DNA from 3 places in the Streptomyces sp. NPDC058683 genome. Region 2 is predicted to be linked to each of the others. Evidence: riboswitches for the same ligand, from Rfam matches in the RefSeq annotation. Region 2 holds a riboswitch; each other region holds the start of a gene.
What was found. Region 2 has a riboswitch for cobalamin ahead of metE (5-methyltetrahydropteroyltriglutamate--homocysteine S-methyltransferase). Riboswitches for the same ligand answer to the same signal wherever they lie in the genome.
Positions count from the first base shown of each region.

Region 1: another riboswitch for cobalamin. It lies ahead of ACFWXC_RS32820 (cobalamin biosynthesis protein); the one in region 2 lies ahead of metE (5-methyltetrahydropteroyltriglutamate--homocysteine S-methyltransferase).
Region 3: another riboswitch for cobalamin. It lies ahead of ACFWXC_RS23805 (CbtB-domain containing protein); the one in region 2 lies ahead of metE (5-methyltetrahydropteroyltriglutamate--homocysteine S-methyltransferase).

Region 1 covers NZ_JBHXSK010000034.1:62,225-65,465, reverse strand. Annotated here, with positions in the region: gene ACFWXC_RS32835 (lysozyme) at 1-44, shown strand, start outside; gene ACFWXC_RS32830 (anion permease) at 219-1,469, shown strand; gene ACFWXC_RS32825 (hypothetical protein) at 1,489-1,716, shown strand; cobalamin riboswitch at 1,858-1,998, shown strand; gene ACFWXC_RS32820 (cobalamin biosynthesis protein) at 2,099-3,094, shown strand; gene ACFWXC_RS32815 (cobyric acid synthase) at 3,091-3,241, shown strand, end outside.
Region 2 covers NZ_JBHXSK010000012.1:107,017-110,257, forward strand. Annotated here, with positions in the region: gene ACFWXC_RS15345 (LLM class flavin-dependent oxidoreductase) at 1-91, shown strand, start outside; gene ACFWXC_RS15350 (alpha/beta hydrolase) at 93-863, shown strand; gene ACFWXC_RS15355 (flavin reductase family protein) at 923-1,438, shown strand; cobalamin riboswitch at 1,573-1,795, shown strand; gene metE (5-methyltetrahydropteroyltriglutamate--homocysteine S-methyltransferase) at 1,956-3,241, shown strand, end outside.
Region 3 covers NZ_JBHXSK010000021.1:87,037-90,277, forward strand. Annotated here, with positions in the region: gene ACFWXC_RS23795 (hypothetical protein) at 1-252, opposite strand, end outside; gene ACFWXC_RS23800 (CbtA family protein) at 363-1,115, opposite strand; gene ACFWXC_RS23805 (CbtB-domain containing protein) at 1,137-1,358, opposite strand; cobalamin riboswitch at 1,394-1,536, opposite strand; partial or broken gene ACFWXC_RS23810 (enoyl-CoA hydratase-related protein) at 1,606-1,902, opposite strand; gene ACFWXC_RS23815 (enoyl-CoA hydratase/isomerase family protein) at 1,928-2,992, opposite strand; partial or broken gene ACFWXC_RS23820 (acyl-CoA dehydrogenase family protein) at 2,989-3,183, opposite strand.

The DNA.
Region 1 (3,241 bases), on a different contig from region 2:
ACGGGTCGGCGAGCCGGCTGAAGTCGTTCGCCAAGGGCTCCTAGCCAAGGGGCGACCGGGCCGCCGGACCGGAAACGGGACGGCGGCCTCGCCCGCCCTCGCACGCGAATACCCCGAAGCCGATCCCAGACACCATGGAGACGACCCCAGTTCACCTTCCGTTCATCCAGGTTGCCTACGGTCCAACGGCCGATGACCTCTATAGATTGCCTGGGTAAATGGAAAACTTCTCGCTGATCCTCGCGATTGTGGTGGTGACCGCACTCGCGTTTGATTTCACGAACGGTTTCCACGACACCGCCAACGCGATGGCCACGACCATCTCGACCGGCGCGCTCAAGCCCAAGATCGCGGTGACCATGTCCGCCGCGCTGAACCTGGTGGGCGCCTTCCTCTCCGTGGAGGTCGCCAACACGATCTCCAAGGGCCTCGTCGACGAGAACGGCATCCGCCCCGAGGTCATCTTCGCCGCCCTGGTCGGCGCGATCCTCTGGAACCTGGTGACCTGGCTGGTGGGCCTGCCCTCCAGTTCCTCGCACGCCCTGATGGGCGGTCTGATCGGCGCCACCGTCGCCTCCGCCGGCTTCGGCGCGGTCCACGGCGACGCGCTGGTCACCAAGGTCCTGCTCCCGGCGGTCGCCGCCCCCGTGGTCGCGGGCCTCGCGGCGATGCTCTCCACCCGCCTGTCGTACGCGATCGGCAAGAACGCCGAGGACGAGGCCACCCGCAAGGGCTTCCGCGCCGGTCAGATCGCCTCCGCCGGCCTGGTCTCGCTCGCGCACGGCACCAACGACGCGCAGAAGACGATGGGCATCATCACCCTGGCGCTGATCGCGGGCGGCTCCATCGCCCCCGGCTCGAACCCTCCCACCTGGGTCATCCTCTGCGCCGGCCTCGCCATCGCGCTCGGCACCTACATCGGCGGCTGGCGCATCATCCGCACCATGGGCAAGGGCCTGACCGACCTCCAGCCGCAGCAGGGCTTCGCCGCCCAGACCAGCGCGGCCACCGCCATCCTGGCCTCCTCCCACCTCGGCTTCTCCCTCTCCACCACGCACGTCGTCTCCGGTTCCGTGATGGGCGCGGGCCTGGGCCGCAAGGGCGGCACGGTCCGCTGGTCCACCGCGACCCGCATGATGGTCGCCTGGGTGCTCACCCTCCCCGCGGCCGCGGTCGTCGGCGCGCTCGCCGAGTCCGTGACGGACCTCGGCGACTGGGGCACGGCGGTCGTCGCCGTCTTCCTCGTCGCCTCCAGCGCCGCGATCTGGAAGCTCTCCCGCCGCGAGGTGGTGGACAGCGCCAACGTCAACGACACCGACGGCACGGAGCCGGCCGGCGTGGTGACCACGGCGATGGCCGCCGTGACCCCGCCGCCCGCGGGCACGGTGACCGACGACCTCACCGCCACGATCCCGTCCCCCGCCCCGTCACCCGCGCCGGCCGCCACCGACCCGGCCGCGACCGTCTGACCCCCGAGGAAGAACCGACATGAACATCGACTGGGCAGCCATCGGCTCCGTCTTCGGCGTCAGCCTCGTGGTCACCGTGGGCATGGTGGCCCTCTTCACCCTCGGCATCAAGGGCCTCTCCGCCCGTGAACGCGCCACGGCCCAGGGCAACTCCGCGACCCTGGCCGTGACCGCCGCCTACCTGTGTTTCGCGGCCTGTGCGGCCGCCGTGGCCTACGGCATCCACCTGATCGTGGCCAAGGCCTGACCGGACCGGCCGCTCGCGGCCGCCGAAGGCTCCTCCCCGACCTGCTCGGGAGGAGCCTTCGCCATGCCCCACGAGCCCCGCTGGACAACCGGTGTGGGCCTTCCCACACACTCCCCTCGCAGGTCAACGGCAAGTTGACGGGTCTTCCGGGGGCGTGGTGGACTTCCGGAGCCAAGTACGGCGGCAAGAGAGGAAGCCGGTGCGAATCCGGCGCGGTCCCGCCACTGTCACCGGGGTAGCCATCCCCGGGAGCCAGGAACTCTCACCGCCGGTCTCGTCGAACCAGGGCGTGGACACCCTGAGTGAGGACATATCGCCATGCGCGGCTGCCGTTCGAGGTTGAGTACCCGGCCCCTCCCCGCCCCCGCGGCGGGCTGAGCCGATGGGTGCCGGTCGCGTCTTCGCGTACGGCGCCGCCGCCGGCCTTCTCGGCGATCTGCTGCTCGGCGATCCGCGCCGAGGGCATCCGGTCGCCGCGTTCGGCCGGGCGGCCGGGTCCGTCGAACAGGTGCTGTGGCGGGACCACCGCGGGTGGGGCGCGCTGCACACCGCGGTGTGCGCCGGCGGCGCCGTGACTCTGGGTGCCCTGGCCCAGCGGCTCGTACGACCGTCCACCGCCGCGTCCGTCGCGCTCACCGCGACCGCCACCTGGGCCGTCGTCGGGGGCACTTCACTCGCCCGTGAGGCCGGTGCCATCGGGCGCGCCCTGGAGACGGGGGACGTCGAGGCCGCCCGGGCCCGGCTGCCGCATCTGTGCGGACGGGATCCGCAGGCCCTGGACGCCGACGGGATCGCCCGGGCGGTCGTGGAGTCCGTCGCCGAGAACACGAGCGACGCGGTCGTGGGTGCGCTGGTGTGGGGGGCCGTGGGCGGGGTGCCGGGGCTGCTCGGGTTCCGGGCCGTCAACACCCTGGACGCCATGGTGGGCCACAAGTCGGCCCGGTACCGGCGGTACGGGTGGGCTTCGGCGCGGCTGGACGACGTGGCGGGGTGGCCGGGGGCACGGCTCACCGCCGTACTGGCCGCCGTCGCCGGAGATGACACCAAGGGGGCCGTGCGGGCCTGGCGGGCCGACGCGGCGAAGCACCCGAGTCCCAACGCCGGGCCGGTGGAGGCGTCGTTCGCGGGGGCGCTGGGCGTACGGCTCGGCGGGACCTTGTCATACGGCGGGCGGGTCGAGCATCGGCCGGTGCTGAACGGGGAGGGGCGTGCGGTGCAAGTCGCGGACATCGAGCGGGCGGTGCGGTTGTCACGGCGGGTGGGGTGGCTGGCGTTCGGGGCCGGCGCGGCCGGGGCCCTGCTGCGCGGGGCGCTTTCACGGCGCCCGGCACAGCGCTCCGCACAGCGCTCCGCACAGCGGTCGGCAGGTGCGTCATGAACGGCGGCGGTCTCCTCGTCGCCGGTACCACCTCCGACGCCGGGAAGAGCGTGGTCACCGCCGGTATCTGCCGGTGGCTGGTGCGGCAGGGCGTCAAGGTCGCGCCGTTCAAGGCGCAGAACATGTCCCTCAACTCCTTCGTCACGC
Region 2 (3,241 bases):
CGAGGTGGCCCCCGCCCTGGGCTGGCGACCCGCGACCGCACCCGAACCCCCGTCCCGGCCCGAACCCGAACCCGAACTCGCAGGAGCCTGAGATGACCGAGTACACCGACTACTACGCCCCCGAGGGCCTCCTCACCCGCGGCACCGTCGTCATGGTGCCCGGCCGGGGAGAGAGTCGTGCCACCTACGGCCGTTTCGGCAGGCGGCTCGCCGCCGACGCCTACCGCGTCCGGGTCGTGGACGGCCCCGAGATCGACGCCGACGACCTCACCGGCACGCTGGCCCGGTTCGGTGACCGGCTCTCCGCCGCCGTCGACGGCACCGCGGCCTCCGAAGACGGAGTGACCGGTCCCCTCGTGCTGGTCGGCGCCGACTCCGGTGCCGCGGCCGTCGCGGCACTGCTCGGTCCCGGCGGCTCTTCGACCGCCGTGCGGCCGGAAGCAGTCGTCCTGGCGGGGCTGCCGGGCCGGAGCGGCGGCACGGCGGGCACCTGGGACGACGAACTCGATGTCCGCACGTCCTGCCCGACCCACCGAGGTGTGCTCAGCAACGACCCGGAGGCGCAACGGGGCACGCTCGACGCCCCGTTGCCCGGTGCCCTGCTCGACGCGGCCTACCACGCGGATCTCGCCGTCCCCACCCTGCTCCTCGTCGGCGACGCGGACCCGCTCGCGGACCGCGACGCCCTGACCGGCACCGCGAAGACCCTGTCCCGCTCCCGGCTGGCGGTGGTCCGCGACGCCCACCACGACGTCCTCAACGACCTCCAGCACCGCTCGGTCGCGGCCGAGGTCGTGAGCTTCCTGGAGGCGCTGCGTACCGGGCTGGTGCCCGCGATCGCGGTGGAGTCGAGCGCCTGGTGACGGCCGACATCGCGGGCCACGCCCCGCACCACTCCCCCTGCGTACCGAAAGGAAAGGGCATGAGCGCCCCGCTCCATCGAAGTCCGTCGCCGGCGGCCACCGCCCCCGACGGCGCGGACATCCTCCGCGACACCCTGCGCCGGCACGCCGCCGGAGTCACGGTGATCACCTTCCCGGGCCCCGTCGGCTTCACCGCCACCTCCTTCACCTCCGTCTCCCTGCGGCCGGCCCTGGTGTCGTTCTGCATCGGCCTCGAAGCGTCCAGCACGCCCGCCGCACGCCTCGCGGACCGTTTCGCCGTCCATGTCCTCGGCACGGCCAACGCCGGCCTGGCGGGGCAGTTCGCGCGCAGCGGGGTCGACCGGTTCGCCGGGGTGCGCTGGCGAGCGCAGCAGGACGGGCTGCCCATCCTCGACGACGTCACCGGCTGGCTGTCGGCGCGCATCACCCTCCGTCAGACCATCGGTGACCACCTGCTGGTCGTCGGCGAGATCGACTCGGGCGCGGTGGTCGAAGAGGCCCCGGCCCTCGTCCACCACAACGGATCCTTCGCGGCGGCGCACCCGCTGGTGTGAGATCCCGCCCCGGTCTCGACACCGTCGTCCGCGAGGTGGACGACGGTGTGCGCCGCCCGGGACCGGGTTCGGGTGGTCCAGCTCACATCATCCGGATGACGGACGTGTCGCCGCTCTCCGCGGCGGTACCCCGTAGGGTGACCGGTGCAGCTGGTTCGCCCCGTCCGCCAGGCGGGATGCGTCGCAAGAGGGAACCCGGTGGGAATCCGGGACTGCCCCGCAGCGGTGAGTGGGAACGAACGCCGTCATACGCACTGGGCCCGACGTACGGACCTGGGAAGCGACGGCCGGTAGGTGTCCTCCGTCAGGAGGGCGTGCCCGCGAGTCCGAAGACCTGCCAACTGCCCGCGCGCGAACCACTCGTGCGCGGACATCCCGGTGACCTCGAGGGCGGGTCGGCGTACCTATCAGGCGGATGACCGTGCCGTGCAGGGTCGTTTCCGTCCGGTTCGGCACCCCTTCGCGCTCTCGTCCCGTCTCCGGGATCTCAGGGATTCATCTCGCGAAGGAGATCTCCGTGACATCGAAGTCCGCAGCCGCGGCAGCACGGGCCACCGTGTACGGCTACCCCCGCCAGGGTCCGGACCGGGAACTGAAGAAGGCGATCGAGGGCTACTGGAAGGGCCGGACCGACGCCGACGCCCTCCGCGCCACCGCCGCCGACCTGCGCCGGAGCAACTGGCGGCAACTCGCCGGCGCCGGCATCCACGAGGTGCCGACCGGTGACTTCTCGTACTACGACCACGTCCTGGACACCACCGTGATGGTCGGCGCGATCCCCGCCCGCCACCGGGCCGCCGTCGACGCCGACGCGCTGGACGGCTACTTCGCCATGGCCCGCGGCACCCAGGACCTGGCGCCGCTGGAGATGACCAAGTGGTTTGATACGAACTACCACTATCTGGTACCGGAGTTGGGCCCTGACACCGTCTTCGCCGCCGACTCCGGCAAGCAGGTCGCCGAGCTGAAGGAGGCCCTCGCACTGGGCCTCACCGCCCGGCCCGTACTCGTCGGCCCGGTCACCTACCTGCTGCTCGCCAAGCCCGCCCCGGGCGTGGCCGCCGGCTTCGAACCCCTCACCCTCCTCGACCGGCTGCTCCCGGTGTACGCCGAGGTGCTCGCCGACCTGCGCGCCGCCGGCGCCGAGTGGGTGCAGCTCGACGAGCCCGCGCTGGTCCAGGACCGCACCCCGGCCGAGCTGAACGCCGCCGAACGGGCCTACCGCGACCTGGGGGCCCTGCCCGACCGCCCGAAGCTGCTGGTCGCCTCCTACTTCGACCGGCTCGGCGAGGCCCTCCCCGTGCTGGCCAAGGCTCCGGTGGAGGGGCTGGCGCTGGACTTCACCGAATCGGCCGCCGCCAACCTGGACGCGCTGGCCGCCGTCGGCGGACTGCCCGGCAAGCGCCTGGTCGCCGGTGTCGTCAACGGCCGCAACATCTGGGTCAACGACCTCGCCAAGTCCCTGTCCACGCTGGGCACCCTGCTGGGCCTGGCCGACCGGGTCGACGTCGCCGCCTCCTGCTCCCTCCTCCACGTGCCGCTCGACGCGGCGGCCGAGCGGGACATCCAGCCGCAGATCCTGCGCTGGCTGGCCTTCGCGAAGCAGAAGACCGCCGAGATCGTCGCCCTCGCCAAGGGCCTCGCCCAGGGCACCGACACCATCGCCGCCGTGCTCTCGGCGAACCGGGCCGACCTCGCCTCCCGCGAGAACTCCCCCATCACCCGGGACCCGGCGGTCCGCGCCCGTACCGCCGCGATCACCGACGCCGACGGCCGCCGCTCCCAGCCGTACACCGAGCGGAC
Region 3 (3,241 bases), on a different contig from region 2:
CTCCGGCGCCGGCGGGCCGTCCGGCTCACGGCAGTCCGGCTCGGGGCGGTCCGCCGGGTCGCCGACCAGGTTCTCCAGCTCGTTCAGGAGCTGTTCGGTCCGCTTCACCTGCTGGGCGAGCACCCGTACCCGGGCGCTCTGGCCGCCGATCTGCCGACGGCTGGCGACCAGTTGCTCGTACTCGCGGACAGTGAGGGCGACGGCCTCGTGGCCGCCGAGGGTGATACGGCGTGGCTGGGGGTGTCTGGCCACTCGGGTCCTCCGCTCCTCGCCTTGCTCGTCCCCGCCTGATGGGCCGGTTCCCGGAGAACGCGAGAGGGCCCCCGGATCGTTCCGAAGGGCCCTCGCGTGACGTGAATCGTTCAGTGGGCGGCGGGAACCGTCCGCCCGGCCGGGGCCGTCGCCGGCCTGGGGTTGAGCTGCCGTTCGGCCAACTCACCGAAGAGCAGGCCGAATCCGCCCCACAGCACCAGCTGGATGGCCAGCGCGGAGAGCCGGAACCGCCACAGCAGCGTGGCCGGGAAGTCCGCCGGCACCTCGTTGATGGTCGGCAGGAACTGGTACGCCAGCCCGATGACGACCGCGAACGCGGCCACCGCGACGACGGTCGCCCACCAGGTGCCGAGGCTCGGCCGGAGCCGCTTGCCCAGGATGGTCGCGGCGACCGCAAGCAGCACGCTGAGCACCATCATGAGGAAGTACAGCGTGGTCCGCTTGCCGATGGTGTCCGGGTCGCCCACCGACGGCGGGTTGGCCGGGTACTTCAGGAACGGCACCACGTACACGGCGAGCAGCGCGCTGCCGGACAGCAGCAGCGCCGTCGCCCGCGGCGAGAAGCGGCCCACGCGGCCGAGGGCGAAGCAGTAGGCGAGGGCGGCGATGCCGCCGAAGGCGACCCCGTAGAGCAGCACACCGGTGGCCAGGCCGGCGGTGGACTGGAGGGAACGGGAGACGACCTCCATCTCGTGCTCGTGCGAGTGGGCGTCCTCGAAGCCGATCGCCTTGTCTACGTTCGGTTCACCGAGGAGATAGGCGGCGACGAGGGCGAGCACGCCGGCGGCCAGGCCGGCGAGCATGCCCCGCACCAGGAGGTTTCTTACCGTTGCGGAGTTCATGAGCGTGCGGCGTCCCTTACGTCAGTGGCAGGGGAAGCCGAGGAGGTGGCGGGCGTCGTGCACCCACTCGTGGACGTCCGTGCCGTTGAACACGGAGGTGGCGCCCTGCTCGGCGCCGACGAAGTAGAGCAGGATGAGCATGAGGATGCCGAAGAAGACCGCCCAGGGAGCTATCGCACTCAGCGGCAGCTTGGCGGGAACGACGGGGGTGGTGGCTGTCGGCTGCGCGACGGTCTGCGCCATGGCAGAACCTCCTCTGGGAGTTCGCGTCCCATCTCGGTGGTGCATTGGACGACGGCTACGGGTCTGACTCACGAGGTCCCGGGGGCTCTCGCATACAGTGGCGCGACCGTGCCGGACTCTCACCGGCTTCCGTTCTGGCGTCGTCGATATCGGACAGACCGTACCGCGTGTCAGGGGCACGGCCAAGACCGCATGACCAGGCGTGATCTTCATCTCGCGCCTGGTGGCCGGTTCTGGGCATGCCGGGTCAGCGGTGACGGAACTCGGTCGGGCGTCTGCCGACGAAGGTGTTCATGCCCTCCTTCTGGTCGGCGGTGGCGAACACCGGGTGGAACGGCCGCCGTTCGAAGCGGACGCCCTCGGCGAGCGTCGTCTCGAAGGCCCGGCCGACGGCTTCCTTCGCCATCATCGCGACCGGCAGCGCCATGCCCGCCACCGTCTCGGCGACCGCGAGGGCCTCGCCGAGCAGTTCGCCGGCCGGCACCACGCGCGCCACCAGCCCGCTGCGCTCCGCCTCGGCCGCGTCCATGGTGCGCCCGGTCAAGCGGCCGGGCCTCGGTGAACTCGCCTCACCAGGCCGCCTCCGTGGTGGTGCCGGGTCCTGCGAGCCCCAGTTCGCGCTCGCCGAGCGGAGCGAAGAACCGGTCCACGTCGGCGTCGGTGACCTCGGCGAGGGTGGCCGGGGACCAGCGCGGGTTCCGGTCCTTGTCGATGATCTGGGCGCGGATGCCCTCCACCAGGTCGGGGGCGGACAGGGCGGCGCAGGAGACGCGGTACTCCTGATCGAGGACCCGCTCCAGCGGGCCGAGCCGCCGGGCCCGGCGCATCGCCGCCAGGGTGACCTTCAGGGCGGTCGGCGACCTCGACAGCAGGGTCTCCGCCGCCTCCTTCGCCGCCGGGGCGCCGTGGGCGAGCAGCCGCCGGACGATCTCCTCGACCGTGCCGGCGGCGTAGCAGGCGTCGATCCACTCCCGGTGGCGGGCCAGTTCGCCCACCGGCGCCGGTCGCACGTGCCGGGTGAGCGCCTCGCGCACGGGCCGGTCGGCGAGGTCGGCGATCAGCCGCCCGATCCTGTCCGAGGGGACACAGTGGTCGGCGAGTCCGCACAACAGGGCGTCCGCGGCGCCGATCTGAGCCCCCGTCAGGGCGAGATGGGTGCCCAGTTCGCCCGGGGCGAGGGCGAGCAGATAGGTCCCGCCGACGTCGGGGACGAAGCCGATGCCGGTCTCCGGCATGGCGACCCGGGAACGCTCGGTGACGATCCGGACGCTGCCGTGCGCGGAGACGCCGACCCCGCCGCCCATGACGATGCCGTCCATGATCGCCACATAGGGCTTGGGATAGCGGGCGATCCGGGCGTTGAGGTGGTACTCGTCGCGCCAGAACTCCGCCGACGCGGTGCCGTCCCCGGCGCGGGCGTCCTCGTAGATGCTCCGGATGTCACCGCCCGCGCACAGGCCGCGCTCCCCCGCGCCGGTGATGACGACGGTCTCGACGGCCGGGTCGTGCTCCCAGCCGGTGAGGGCCTCGTCGATGGAGCGGACCATGGCGTGGGACAGGGCGTTGAGGGCCTTGGGGCGGTTGAGGGTGAGGTGGGCCGCCCGGCCGGCGGTGTGCAGCAGGACGTCGCTCATCCGAACGCCTCCGTGAGGCCGCGGGCCACGATGACGCGCATGATCTCGTTGGTTCCTTCCAGGATCTGGTGGACCCGCAGGTCGCGGACGATCTTCTCGATACCGTACGCGCTGAGGTACCCGTAGCCGCCGTGCACCTGGAGTGCGCGGTCGGCGACCGCGTATCCGGTGTCGGTGCCGAACCGCTCGGCCGGTCGAAGAGGGACCTCTTCGGCTTGAAGCGTCAACCGACCCGTCGGCAGGATCACT